3 regions of the Bradyrhizobium sp. SZCCHNR2028 genome follow, and region 3 is predicted to be linked to each of the others. Evidence: predicted binding sites of a transcription regulator. Region 3 holds the regulator's gene; each other region holds the start of a gene.
What was found. Region 3 encodes PhoB, which activates phosphate uptake and scavenging genes when phosphate is short. Its sites were predicted from a motif close to TGTCATNNANCTGTCAT; they were not measured.
Positions count from the first base shown of each region.

Region 1: the regulator PhoB is predicted to act here: its motif matches at 3,258-3,274, upstream of QX121_RS22970 (esterase-like activity of phytase family protein).
Region 2: the regulator PhoB is predicted to act here: its motif matches at 2,255-2,271, upstream of QX121_RS24850 (UDP-2,3-diacylglucosamine diphosphatase).

Region 1 covers NZ_JAUHJF010000016.1:44,497-48,941, forward strand. Annotated here, with positions in the region: gene QX121_RS22965 (methyl-accepting chemotaxis protein) at 74-1,759, shown strand; gene QX121_RS22970 (esterase-like activity of phytase family protein) at 1,833-3,188, opposite strand; gene QX121_RS22975 (DMT family transporter) at 3,309-4,262, opposite strand; gene QX121_RS22980 (DMT family transporter) at 4,376-4,445, opposite strand, start outside.
Region 2 covers NZ_JAUHJF010000018.1:111,136-115,580, reverse strand. Annotated here, with positions in the region: gene QX121_RS24860 (caspase family protein) at 1-371, shown strand, start outside; gene QX121_RS24855 (threonine/serine dehydratase) at 382-1,371, opposite strand; gene QX121_RS24850 (UDP-2,3-diacylglucosamine diphosphatase) at 1,419-2,231, opposite strand; gene pyk (pyruvate kinase) at 2,424-3,842, opposite strand; gene QX121_RS24840 (tartrate dehydrogenase) at 3,998-4,445, opposite strand, start outside.
Region 3 covers NZ_JAUHJF010000002.1:183,167-187,611, forward strand. Annotated here, with positions in the region: gene pstA (phosphate ABC transporter permease PstA) at 1-272, shown strand, start outside; gene pstB (phosphate ABC transporter ATP-binding protein PstB) at 269-1,090, shown strand; gene phoU (phosphate signaling complex protein PhoU) at 1,121-1,837, shown strand; gene phoB (phosphate regulon transcriptional regulator PhoB) at 1,854-2,561, shown strand; gene QX121_RS04020 (trypsin-like serine protease) at 2,707-4,023, shown strand; gene QX121_RS04025 (HoxN/HupN/NixA family nickel/cobalt transporter) at 4,200-4,445, shown strand, end outside.

The sequences.
Region 1 (4,445 bases), on a different contig from region 3:
GCCTGATCAGTTGACCAGCAGCTCACCTTGACAGATCGAGGTCGTCGATCGGGGACCGGGCGGAGTTCGTTACGTGCTGCTAAATAACCTGAAGATCGCCCCCAAGCTCGCCATCGTCGTCGGCGTGGCGATGCTGGGCCTTGCCGCGGCCGGTACGTTTGCCGGCACTCTGATGCAAAAGGAGATGGTCGACGCCCGCATCGAACAGTGCCGGGCGATCGTCGAGACCGCGCGTAACATGGCCATGGGCCTCATCAAGGAGGTCGAAGCCGGCAAGCTGACGAAGGAGGCCGCGCTCGACGAGTTCGTCAATCGCGCGAGAACGATGACCTTTGACAAGGGCATGGGTTATCTGTTCGCCTACACGATGGACGGCAATGTGGTGTTGTCCCAGGATCCGAAGCAGCGCGGCTCGAACGTGATCGATTTCGAGCTCAACGGCCGTAAGCTCGTCGTCGAGCTGCGCGACGGCGTTGCCAAGGATGGCGAAGTCACCTTGCACTACGAATACCTGCGCCCCGGCCAGGAGCAGCCGACCCGCAAGATCTCCTATGCGGTGATGATTCCCGGCTGGAATACGTTCGTGGGCACCGGCGTCTATGTCGACGATCTCGATGCGAAGATGAAGCCCCTGAAATGGCTGATCTGGATGGCCTGCGCGGGCATCGCGGTCATCGCCGGCGGGATCGCCTGGCTGATCAGCCGCAGCATCAGCGTGCCGCTCGATCGTCTCGGCATCCGCATGCGCGAGATCGCAGATGGCCGGCTCGATGGCGAGATTCCCGGTGTCGGCCGCGGCGACGAGATCGGCGGGATGGCCGCCACCGTCCAGATCTTCAAGGACAACGCGCTGCGGATGCGCGAGCTCGAGCAGGCCGAGGCCGCCACCCAGCAGCGCGCGGCCGCCGAGCGGACCGCGGCCATGCAGAACCTCGCCGCCGACTTCGAGCGCAGCGTCAACGGCATCGTCCGCTCGGTGGCGTCGGCGGCCGAGAGCATGCAGCACACCGCGCAATCGATGACCTCGACCGCGAGCGATGCCAGCTCGCGCGCCTCGACCGTCAGCGCCGCCACCCAGAGCGCCAATGACAATGTCGGCACGGTCGCGGCCGCGGCCGAAGAGCTGTCGAGCTCGGTCAATGAGATTTCGCGCCAGGTCGCCCGTTCCAGCGAGATTGCGAGCAAAGCCGTGGGCGACGCGGAGCGCACCAATGCGACCGTTCAGGTGCTGTCGACCGGCGCCGAGAAGATCGGCGAGGTCGTCAAGCTGATCCATTCGATCGCGGCGCAGACCAACCTGCTGGCGCTGAACGCCACCATCGAAGCCGCGCGCGCCGGCGAGTCCGGCAAGGGCTTTGCCGTCGTCGCCTCGGAGGTGAAGGCGCTCGCCAACCAGACGGCGAAGGCGACCGAGGAGATTTCGGCACAGGTCGCGGCGATGCAGACCTCGACCCAGGATGCGGTCACCGCCATCAGCGGCATCACCCAGACCATCGCGCAGATGAGCGAGATCACCAATTCGATCTCGACCTCGATCGCGCAGCAGGGCGACGCGACGCGCGAGATCGCCCGCAACATCCAGTCCGTCGCTGCAGGCTCCAACGAGATCAGCGCCCATATCGGCGGCGTCACCAAGGCGGCGGAAGCGACCGGCATGGCTGCCTCCGAAGTGCTGTCGAGCGCGCGCGAGCTCGACAGCCAGTCGGGCCTGCTGCAGCAGGCCGTCGATGGCTTCATGGCGAAGGTGCGAACGGCCTGATCAGGTCAGGGCGCGCCGTTGATCCGGGGCTCTCGGATCAACGGCGGCCGTCAAGTCGTAGGCGTGCCAGCCGTCACTTGGCTTTGAGGAAGTCGCCGACCTCCAGCAGCACGAACTCGTTGTCGTCGGCCTTGTTGGGATCCCGGCTGGACGAGAACGGCAGGTTGTTGTCGTTGCCGACGATGATGTGGGTGTCGTCGACGCGGTCGACATTCTCGATCGTGAAGAACGGGAAGGCGAGCACGCCGTCGTTGAGCGGCTTGCGCGCCTTTTTGTCCGGATCCTTGATCTTCATCAGGTCGATAGAGGCGATCTTGCGGACCGGCTTGCCGACGTTGGCGTCGGACAGCTCGATCTTGTAGACGCGCTTGAACTTGGCGAGATCGGGAAAGCAGTTGCCGCCGCGCGTGCCCTGCGGGCAGGCCTTGTCGCTGGTGCCCTCGCCATTGTCGCGCTCGATGATCAGACCCTGGGTCGGATCGATCATGTTGAAATCGCCGATGGCGTTGCCGTTCTGCTCGAACACATACTGCCAGTAGCGGCCGGTGAACTTCTCCGCGGCGACGTCGAATTCGAGGATGCGCGAGGCTTCCTTGCCGTCGACCTTCTCCCAGTCCTTCTTGTCGGTGTCCCACAGCGGACCTTCGAGCAGGCCATAGATGAACTTGCTGTCCACCGACGACGCAAAGCCTTCATATCCCTTCGAGCGCCGCAGGTTGACGTTGGTATAGGTGGCGCCGGGCGCGGCCGGCGACTGCACCGCCCAGTGGTCGGGCGAGCGCACCGGCTTGCCGTCCGCGATCGTTTCAAACACGGCAAGCACCTTGCCGGTCCTGTCGGCCTTGATGACGTAGGGACCGAATTCGTCGCCGATCCAGAGATTGTCGCCGATGATCTGGAAGCCCTCGGTATCGAAATCGGCGCCGGTCAGGTAGCGCTTGGAAGTGTCCTCGTGCACGATGCGGAAGGGCACCTTCTTGTCGGGATCATGCAGGAAGATCGTCTCGAGCCGCTCGACCTTGCCGCTGGTCCAGTCGATCTTGTGGTGGTTCAGATAGAGCATCGAGTCGGGCGAGTTGTAGCGCGAGCCCATGCCGTTGTCGGTGAGGACCCAGAACGTGCCGTCGGCCATCTTCTTGATGCCGGAGTGGCCCTGGAGAGGTTGTCCCTTGAACGGGAGCGACACCCCGGTCGGACGCTCATAGGACTTGCCCATCACGCTGCCGATCGCGTCGATGCGCTTGCCGGTGGTGTATTTGCCGGAGGTCTTGAGATCGTTCGGGGCATCGGCCGGCGCCTCGACGAAGGACTCGGCCGGCATCACGGCATGGCCGGAGAGCGTCGCCGGGAATTCGCCTTCGCCCTGGGCGAATGCGGAGCCGGCGCTGAGGACCATCGCGGCCACGGTGGTAAGAAGATATCGATGCATGAAAAGCCTCCTGGGAGCTTGAACACGCGCCGTTCTGAACAGGAGGCCTGACGCGCCGCTGACATTTCGATGACAGCCGGATGATGCAGGCCGGTCGTCATGAGGCGTCTTGCCGCACGCTCATTGGTCGGGTTGGTGACCGGCCCGCGTCTGCGGGATCGGGACCCGCGAGGCGACGATCACGCCGGCGATGACCAGCGTGTAGCCCGCGAGATGGAACGGCTTGAGCTCCTCTCCAAGCAGCAGGATCGCCAGCACCGAGCCGAACAATGGCACGAGGTGCAGGAATGGCGCGGCGCGGTTCGGTCCGATCAGGCTGATGCCGCGATTGAAGAACAAATAGGCCAGCGTCGAGGCGAAGACGACGACGTAGCCGAGCGTCGCGATCGACAGCAGGTCGGGCGCGAGCACGAACCCGGACGAATATTCCCAGACCGCCAGCGGCAGCAGCAGAACGGCACCGAGGGCCGTGCAGGACGAGATCAGCGACAGTTGGTGCACCGCCGGCCGCCGCGTCATGGCGGCGGAGTAGAGTCCGAACACCAGCAAGGCGCCGGCGAACATCAGGTCACCGCGGTTGAACTGGATGCCCGCGAGCGCGCCGAGATCGCCGCGCGTCAGGATCACCAGCACGCCGCTCAGCGACATCGCGATGCCTGCGAACTGGGCCAGGCTCAGCCGAACGCCGAACAGCAACAGCGACCACAGCGCCACGAACAGCGGCGTCGACGATTGAATCAGCAGCCCGTTGAGCGCCTGGGTGTATTGCATGGCCCAATAGGACAGCGCGTTGTTGATCGCGAACCCGGTCAGCGCCAGCAGCAGTAGAAGCGGCCAATGCGCGAGCAGCGTTCGCCGGTCGCGCGCCAGGTGCGCGCGTGCGAACGGCCACAGCATCAGGAAGGTCCCGATCCAGCGGATGCACGAAAGCGTCAGGGGCGGCACGTGTCCGGCGACGTAGCGCGCGAGCACGATGTTGCCGGCCCAGAACAGCGAAGCCAGCGTGAGCAGCACATAGGGCTGGTTGTTGAGCCAGGCGAGCGGCGATGATGGCTTGATGTCGTCGACGGACAAGGGAGGCGGGTCGCTCTGACGCGGAAGCGCGCAAGGTGGGCCAAATCGCGGCGCAGCGCAATGCGCTGCCGGGGATTGGTGCCATGCAGGAGCCGTCGCCCGGGAGCAGTGCCTCACGTCGCTTGTTTTCGCGACGCCACGAACACGCCGGCCAGCACGAGGACGAAGCCGATCACGTGAAAG
Region 2 (4,445 bases), on a different contig from region 3:
CAACGGTGGTCACGAAAGGCAATGCCATCAACAACGCGGGTCCCAACAAGGTCGTCGATCCCAGGCCTATCGCTCAGACCAGGTTGCGCGACAGGATCATGCCGCCGGCAAATCCGCCTGTCGCCGCGAAGATCCAGCGCGATCCACTGAAGCGCAGTCCTGGACGGCCATTCGACACCCGCGAGGTCCGGCGTCCCTTCCTCGGCAATTCCGGACCGTTCAAGCCGAACATCAACGCGTCGCGTCCGTCGATGGCGCGTGGCCAAGGAGGGATGCAGGGCGGCCCGACGCGGGGCACGCCGCACGTCGCGCAGTCCGGACTGCGGATCGGCGGTGGGGGATCTGCAAAAGGCGGCCTCAGCTTTCACTGAGGCTTGATCGTCAGGCGATCAGCCTGGCGTAGAGCTCAGCATCGACATTGCCGCCGGACAAAACGATCACCACCGTCTTGCCCGCCACATCCAGCCGGCCGGCCAGCAGTGCCGCCAGCCCGACCGAACCACCGGGCTCGACCACGAGCTTCAGCTCCCGGAAGGCAAAGCCGACCGCGCGGCCCACCTCCTCATCCGAGGCCTCGACCGCAGCCGACAGAAGTTGGCTGTTGATCGCGAAGGTGATCTCGCCCGGAATCGCCGCCATCAGCGCGTCGCAGATGGTGCGTCCCTTCGCATCATGGGCCTCGCGGTGGCCGGCCCGCAGCGAGCGCGCATGGTCGTCAAAGCCCTTGGGCTCAGCCACGACCATCTGGGTGCTCGGAAAATGCGCCTTCACCGCGGTCGAGACGCCGGCAAGCAGACCACCGCCCGAAGCCGGGACGATCACCAGATCCGGCGACAGGCCGAGCGCCGCAAGGTCCTCGGCGATTTCACGACCGACGGTGCCCTGCCCTGCGATGACGTGGGGATCGTCATAGGGCGGCACCACCGTCGAGCCGCGCTTTGCTGCGATGTCGCGCGCGATCGCTTCGCGGTCCTCGCGATCGCGATCATAGAGCACGACCTCGGCACCGAACGCCTTGGTGCGCTCGCGCTTGGCCGCCGGCGCATCCGAGGGCATCACGATCGTGGCGTCCATGCCCAGCAATGTGGCGGCATGGGCGACGCCCTGCGCATGATTGCCGGAGGAGAAGGCGACGACGCCGTTGCCGCGCGCTGCCTGCGGGATCGACGCCAGTTTGTTGTAGGCGCCGCGGAACTTGAACGAGCCGGTCCGCTGCAGCACCTCCGGCTTCACGAAGACGTTCGCCTTGAACTGCTCGCTCAGCACGGGAGCCGGCAGCAGCGGAGTCCGCACGGCCACGGGCGCGAGGACGCGTGCCGCCTCATCGATGTCGGCGGCGGTCACGGGCAGGATCGGGGAATGAGCTGTCATGCCCCTATTTTACCGCGCCCGATTGCCGAGAGGCAAGGGAGCCGGTGTCAGGCGGCGCGAGCGGCCAGTTGGGGAACCGGCGCGCGCTGCCGCAGCGGATCGGTCCAGGTGAGGATCTCGAAGCGGCCGTCCTCGTGCTCGACCAGCGCCGTGCAGCTCTCGACCCAGTCGCCGCAATTCATGTAGCGAATGTCGTCCTGATCGCGGATGACAGCGCAATGGATGTGGCCGCAGATCACGCCGTCAGCGCCATGCCTTCGCGCCTCGGAGGCCAGCGCCGTCTCGAACGCGCCGATGTAGTTCACCGCGTTCTTGACCTTCTGCTTGGCCCATTGCGACAGCGACCAATAGGGAACGCCGAACATGCGACGGAAGAAGTTGACCAGACGGTTCATCTGGATCGCGAAGTCATAGGCCTTGTCGCCGAGATGGGCGAGCCAGCGCGCGTTCTGCACGACCAGATCAAAGATGTCGCCGTGGATCACCAGATAGCGTTTGCCGTCAGCGCCGGTGTGGACGATGTTCTCGACGACGTCGATGCCGCCGAAATGCGTGCCGTAATAACCGCGCAGGAACTCGTCGTGATTGCCGGGGACATAGACGATCTTGGCGCCCTTGCGCGCCTTGCGCAGCATCTTCTGCACCAGGTCGTTATGCGACTGCGGCCAATGCCAGCTCGATTTGAGCGCCCAGCCGTCGATGATGTCGCCGACCAGATAGATCGTATCTGCATCATGGTGGCGCAGGAAATCGACGAGGAGATTGGCCTGCGAGCCGCGGGCTCCGAGATGAACGTCCGAGATGAACAACGTCCGAAAGCGCCGAGCCGGGCTTTCTTCACCAGCAGTCTCAAGTCCCATGCGCGCCCACCTAACAGTCCCTGATGACACCGCGATGACGAAACGCCGCACCAGCAGAACCCATCCTGCCGGACCGCTACCGGACACCGCTCGTTCGACGACTCGCGACGTCCTTCGTCACTGCCCCGCGATACCAGCGGGGTGCGACAATCAGGCGACAGGCGGGCGGCGCGAACAGGGAAAATCAGCCTCCTATCTCGGCACGGTGACGACGCGCAGATTGTTGGTGGTGCCGGCCCGCGCGAACGGGATGCCGGCGACGACGACGAGCAGGTCGCCGGCTTCAGCGAACTCCTCCTGCACGGCGAAGAAGGTCGCGCGCTCGACCATCTCCTCGTAGCTCTGCACGTCCTGCGACAGCACGCTGTGCGCGCCCCACAGCAGGCACATGCGCCGCGAGGTGTCCTCGTTCGGCGTGATCGCCAGAATCGGCAGGCTCGGCCGCTTGCGCGCAACGCGCGAGGCCGAGGTTCCGCTCGACGTATAGGCCACGATCGCCCTGGCGTGGATTGCTGAGGCGAGATCGGCCGCCGCGGTTGCCACCGCATGCGGCGGCGTCTGCTCCTCGCCCGGCTGCGTCGCCTCGACGATCGAGCGATACATCTTGTGGCCTTCGGTGGCCTTGATGATGCTGTCCATCATCGCCACCGCCTCGCGCGGGTATTGGCCGCTGGCAGACTCCGCCGATAGCATCACCGCGTCGGCGCCGTCATAGATCGCGGTGGCGACGTCCGAGACCTCGGCGCGCGTCGGCGTCGGCGTCGCCACCATCGAATCCAGCATCTGCGTCGCGACGATCACCGGCTTCACGGCGAGCCGGCAGGCACGCACCAGCTCCTTCTGCTTGCCGGGCACGTCCTCGTTGGGAATCTCGACGCCGAGATCGCCGCGCGCGACCATGATCGCATCCGACAACTGGATGATGTCGTCGATCCGCTCCAGCGCCGCCGGCTTCTCGATCTTGGACATGATGCCGGCGCGGCCGTTGATGAGGCCCCTCGCCTCAAGCACGTCCGACGGCTTCTGCACGAACGACAGCGCCACCCAGTCGACGCCGAGCTCGAGCCCGAAGGCGAGATCGGAGCGGTCCTTGGCCGTCAGCGGCGACAGCTCCAGAATGGTGCCCGGCAGATTGACGCCCTTGTGATTGGAAATCGCGCCGCTGACGATCACCTTGGCCTCGATCCAGTCGTCGCCGAGGCCGGTGACGCGGACGCGGACGCGGCCGTCATCGATCAGAAGATCGTGACCGGGCGAGACCGCCGCAAAGATTTCCGGATGCGGCAACGGAATCGATGTCTTGTCGCCCTCGGTGCCGTTGAGGACAAATCGAATCGTCTCGCCGACTTCGACCTGGATCTTCTTGTCGCGCAGAGTGCCGACGCGAATCTTAGGACCCTGCAGATCCATCAAGATGCCGATCGGTCGCTGCACTTCCTTCTCGAGCGCGCGGATCGCGGCATGGACCTTGGCGTGATCGGCCTGGGTGCCGTGGCTGAAGTTGAGACGAAAGGTGTCCACACCGGCGAGGAACAGCGCTTTCAGCATCTCCGGAGAATTGCTCGCGGGACCGACAGTCGCAACGATCTTGGCTCGACGGTGACGACGCATGATGTGTCCTTTCTCCTTAAGCCGTGTCTCGCGTCTCTATGACACGCATGTGATTGGCATGCGCGGACGCAGCGGAAGCGCTGATATACGCCCCGCAGCGTCCATTGCAAGCGCGACACGGAACACGCCAGAATTGTGCAAGAGAACGGCACGCCTCAGGCGTTGGAGCCGTGGATCGCGTCGATGACGGCGTCGGTCACCTGCTTGGTCGTCGCCGTGCCGCCAACATCGGGGGTCAGGATGCCGGCTGCACAGACTTTCTCGACCGCAGCCATCAGCCGCGCGGCCGCGTCCGTCTCGCCGAGATGCTCGAGCATTTGCGCGCCGGTCCAGAACGTCGCGACCGGGTTGGCGATGCCCTTTCCGGTGATATCGAACGCCGAACCATGGATCGGCTCGAACATCGACGGGAAGCGCCGCTCCGGATCGATGTTGCCGGTCGGCGCCACGCCGAGGCTGCCGGCCAGCGCGCCGGCGAGATCGGACAGAATGTCGGCATGCAGATTGGTCGCCACGATGGTGTCGAGGCTCTTCGGCTGCAAGGTCATGCGCACGGTCATCGCATCGACCAGCATCTTGTCCCAGGTTACGTCGGGGAATTCG
Region 3 (4,445 bases):
GCTCGGGCCTCATCACCGGCGTGCTGCTTGCCACCGCCCGCGTCGCCGGCGAGACCGCGCCTCTGCTGTTCACCGCGCTGTCGAACCAGTTCTGGAGCCTCAACCTTTCCAGGACGATGGCGAACCTGCCCGTCACCATCAACAATTTCGTCCAGAGCCCTTATGCCTACTGGAAGCAACTGGCCTGGAGCGGAGCCCTTCTCATCACTCTGGCCGTGCTCGCCCTGAACATCGGTGCACGCATTCTCGGCGCCGAGAGGAACACCAAATGACCGAACTGTCCGTCTCCGTCAGTCAGCCCAATCACGCTCTTCACGGCAAGGCGCTTCCGGATGCGCCGGCCAAGGTGACCGCGCGCAACCTCAACTTCTACTACGGCGACCATCACGCGCTGAAGAACATCAACCTGTCGCTGGGCACCAACCGCGTCACCGCGTTCATCGGCCCGTCCGGCTGCGGCAAGTCCACGCTGCTGCGCATCTTCAACCGGATGTACGATCTCTATCCGGGCCAGCGCGCGACCGGACAGCTGATGCTCGACAACACCAACATCCTCGATCCCAAGCTCGATCTGAATCTGCTGCGCGCCCGGGTCGGCATGGTGTTCCAGAAGCCGACGCCGTTTCCGATGACGATCTACGAGAACATCGCCTTCGGCATCCGCCTCTATGAGAAGATCTCGAAGTCGGAGATGGACGACCGGGTCGAGAAGGCGCTGCGCGGCGGCGCGTTGTGGAACGAGGTCAAGGACAAGCTCAACGCCTCGGGCCTGTCGCTGTCCGGCGGCCAGCAGCAGCGGCTGTGCATCGCGCGCACCGTGGCGGTCCGGCCGGAGGTGATCTTGTTCGACGAGCCGTGCTCGGCGCTCGATCCGATCTCGACCGCCAAGGTCGAGGAGCTGATCCAGGAGCTCGCCGAAAACTATACGATCGCCATCGTGACGCATAACATGCAGCAGGCGGCGCGCGTCTCCGACAAGACCGCCTTCATGTATCTCGGCGAGCTGATCGAGTTCGACGACACCAGCAAGATCTTCACCTCGCCGAGTGATCGGCGGACCCAGGATTACATCACCGGCCGGTTCGGCTGACGCCGACGACATTGTCTTCAGGAGATCATCATGGCCAGTGAACATACCGCCAAGGCGTTCGACAGCGATCTGCAGGACCTCACCCGTCTGGTATCGGAGATGGGCGGCCTCGCGGAGCGGCTGATCGTCGATTCCGTCGATGCGCTGGTGCGGCGCGACATCGCGCTCGGCCAGAAGGTGGTCGCCACCGACGCCGAGGTCGACAAGCTGCAGCGCATCATCGAGGAGCGCGCCGTGCTCACGATCGCCCGTCGCCAGCCGATGGCGGTCGACCTGCGCGAGATCGTCGGCGCGATGCGCGTGGCGACCGATCTGGAGCGCATCGGCGACCTCGCCAAGAACATCGGCAAGCGCGTCGCGGCGCTGGAGAGCGACTTCCATCCGCTGAAGCTGATCCGCGGCCTCGAGCACATGACCGATCTGGTGCAGTCGCAGGTCAAGACGGTGCTGGACGCCTATGCCGCGCATGACCTGCCGGCGGCGATGACGGTGTGGAAGGGCGACGAGGAAGTCGACGCCATCTGCACCTCGCTGTTCCGCGAGCTCCTGACCTACATGATGGAGGATCCGCGCAACATCTCGTTCTGCATCCACCTGATGTTCTGCGCCAAGAACATCGAGCGCATCGGCGATCACGCGACCAACATCGCCGAGACTGTATTCTATATGATCGAAGGCCAGCAGATCATGGACAAGCGCCCGAAGGGCGACATGACGAGCTTCGCGACGACGATTCCCGGTAACTAAGAGAGACGGTTCAGACATGGGCGCCCGAATTCTGGTGGTGGAGGACGAGGAGGCGCTGACGACGCTGCTGCGCTACAACCTCGAGGCCGAAGGCTACGAGGTCGAGACCGTGGCGCGCGGCGACGAGGCCGACACGCGGCTGAAGGAGCGCGTTCCGGATCTCGTCGTGCTCGACTGGATGCTGCCGGGCCTCTCCGGCATCGAGCTGTGCCGCCGCCTGCGCGCGCGCTCCGAGACCCGGCAACTGCCGATCATCATGCTGACGGCGCGCGGCGAGGAGAGCGAGCGCGTGCGCGGACTCGCCACCGGCGCCGACGACTACATCGTCAAGCCGTTCTCGGTGCCGGAGCTCCTGGCGCGCGTGAAAGGCCTGCTGCGGCGGGCGAGCCCGGAGCGGCTGGCGACCGTGCTGTCCTATGGCGACATCGAGCTCGACCGCGAGAAACGCCGCGTGGCGCGCTCGGGGCGGCCGATCGATCTCGGCCCGACCGAATACCGCCTGCTCGAATTCTTCCTCGAGCACCCCGGCCGCGTGTTCAGCCGCGAACAGCTGCTCGACAGCGTTTGGGGCCGCGACATCTACATCGACGAGCGCACCGTCGACGTCCATATCGGCCGCCTGCGCAAGCTGCTCAATCCCGGCCGCGAGCAGGACCCGATCCGCACCGTGCGCGGCGCCGGTTATGCGCTCGATGATCGCTTCGCCAAGAGCGAGCAGGTGTAAGGGCGATGGGCGTGAGGATGAAGAAGGTGTGAGGCGCGAGCGGGCCCGATTGAGGAGATCGCGGTCCGCTTTCCGCCACGCCGCCGCCGTCTTGATCGTGTCTGCTTCGTGGCCCGTCACGATGTTTCGGTCCCAGCGGACGCCCTTGATCAAGACCATCATCATATCTCTTGCCGTGCTGCTCGGCAGCCTGGCGGGCGCCCCGGCCGCCGAGCTCGAGGACGCGGTCGCGGCGGCAGGCAACGGGCAGCATGCGGCGGCGATGCGACGGCTGCTGCCGCTGGCCGCCAAGGGCGATGCGCGGGCGCAGTTCGACGTCGGCTTCATGCAGGCGTTCGGCTGGGGCGTGCCGCGTAATCCGAGCGAGGCGCTGGCCTGGTACCGCAAGGCCGCCGATCGGGGGCTCGCCGTCGCGCAACATCATCTCGGCATCGCCTACGTCAATGGCGAGGGTGTTGCCTCGAACTACGGCGAAGCCAGTCGCTGGTTCAGCCGCGCGGCGGCGCAGGGCTTCGCCCAGTCGCAATACATGCTCGGCCTGATGCTGCTCGACGGCCGCGGTGTGAAACAGGACGTCGTGCAGGGCTATGCCTGGCTGGTGATGGCGGGCCGTAGTGGCGTGCGATCGGCCGGCCGCGACGTGCAGCGGGTCAGGTTGACCGAGCCGCAGCGCGTCCAGGCCCAGAGCGCCATTGCGTCCTGGCAGCCGAAACCGGAATCGGCGGATGCGGGCATTGCCACTCCGCGTCCGGAGCAATTGCTCGGGCTCGATCGCCACATCGGCGAGGTCGTCGATCCCACCTCCTGGCCGGCGTCGTCGATCGGCGTCGTCACCGTCGCGCAATACTCGAGCGGCGGCTGGTGCACCGGCACCCTGGTGGCGCCGCGCGTCGTGCTCACCGCCGCGCATTGCGTCTTCAACGGCGTGGCGCAGGTCAGCCCCGGCAATGTCCGCTTCCTGGCCGGCATGAACCGTGGCACGCCGGCGGCATCGTCGGTCGCCGACAAGCTGATCGTGGCGCCCGATTTCGTCCCGACCCGGCACGACAGATGGTCGCTCGACCGCTCGCCCGCCGATTGGGCGCTGATCGTGCTGAAGGATGCTCTGCCGTCGAAGCCGGTGGCGGTCAAGGCGCTGACCCGCGAGGAGCTCGCGGCTGCGACCACGGCCGGAACCATCTCCGAGATCGGCTATGGCCAGGAGCGGCGCTATTCGCCGACCGGCCAGCGCAATTGCAGCGCCGGCATGACCGGGGATGCCCGGCTGTTGACAGTGCATTGCCTGGCCAATTTCGGCTATTCGGGCTCGCCGATCCTGGCCGAGGTCGGCGGGGAGCCGGCCGTGGTCGGCATCTTCTCGGCGTTCCACGAGGAGACCCGGCTGATGTTCGCCGCCCCCGCGAGCCAGTTCGAGGCGGTCGTGCGGCGCGAGATCGCGGCACAGAGTGCCTCGGCGCGGTGAGGGAAGGAGGGGGCGAGAGGGACGAGGTCCCCGCCGCTGGTCATGATCTGTGCGTGACTGGATAGCGGGTTGCCAAGCGAGAGGGCAATCCGGGAAGCGCCGCCCAGGTTTTCCTGCAGCTTTTGCCTGCAGCGGGGGCTTTACCGAACTGGCCTGGCTCTTGCTATAGTCCGAGTATGACGATTGTTCCAATTGATCATCCTCGGGCCGCGCGGCTGCTGTGGTGGCGGTCGCAGCCCGGCCGGACCGTCGCGCTCGTCGCCGGGCTGGTCGCGGCCAACGCGCTCGCCTGGGCCTGGGCGTTCGCGCTCTATGCCGACCGGCCCGCCATCGTAGGCACCGCGATGCTGGCCTGGCTGCTCGGGCTGCGCCATGCGATCGATGCGGATCACATCGCGGCCATCGACAACGTCGTGCGGAAG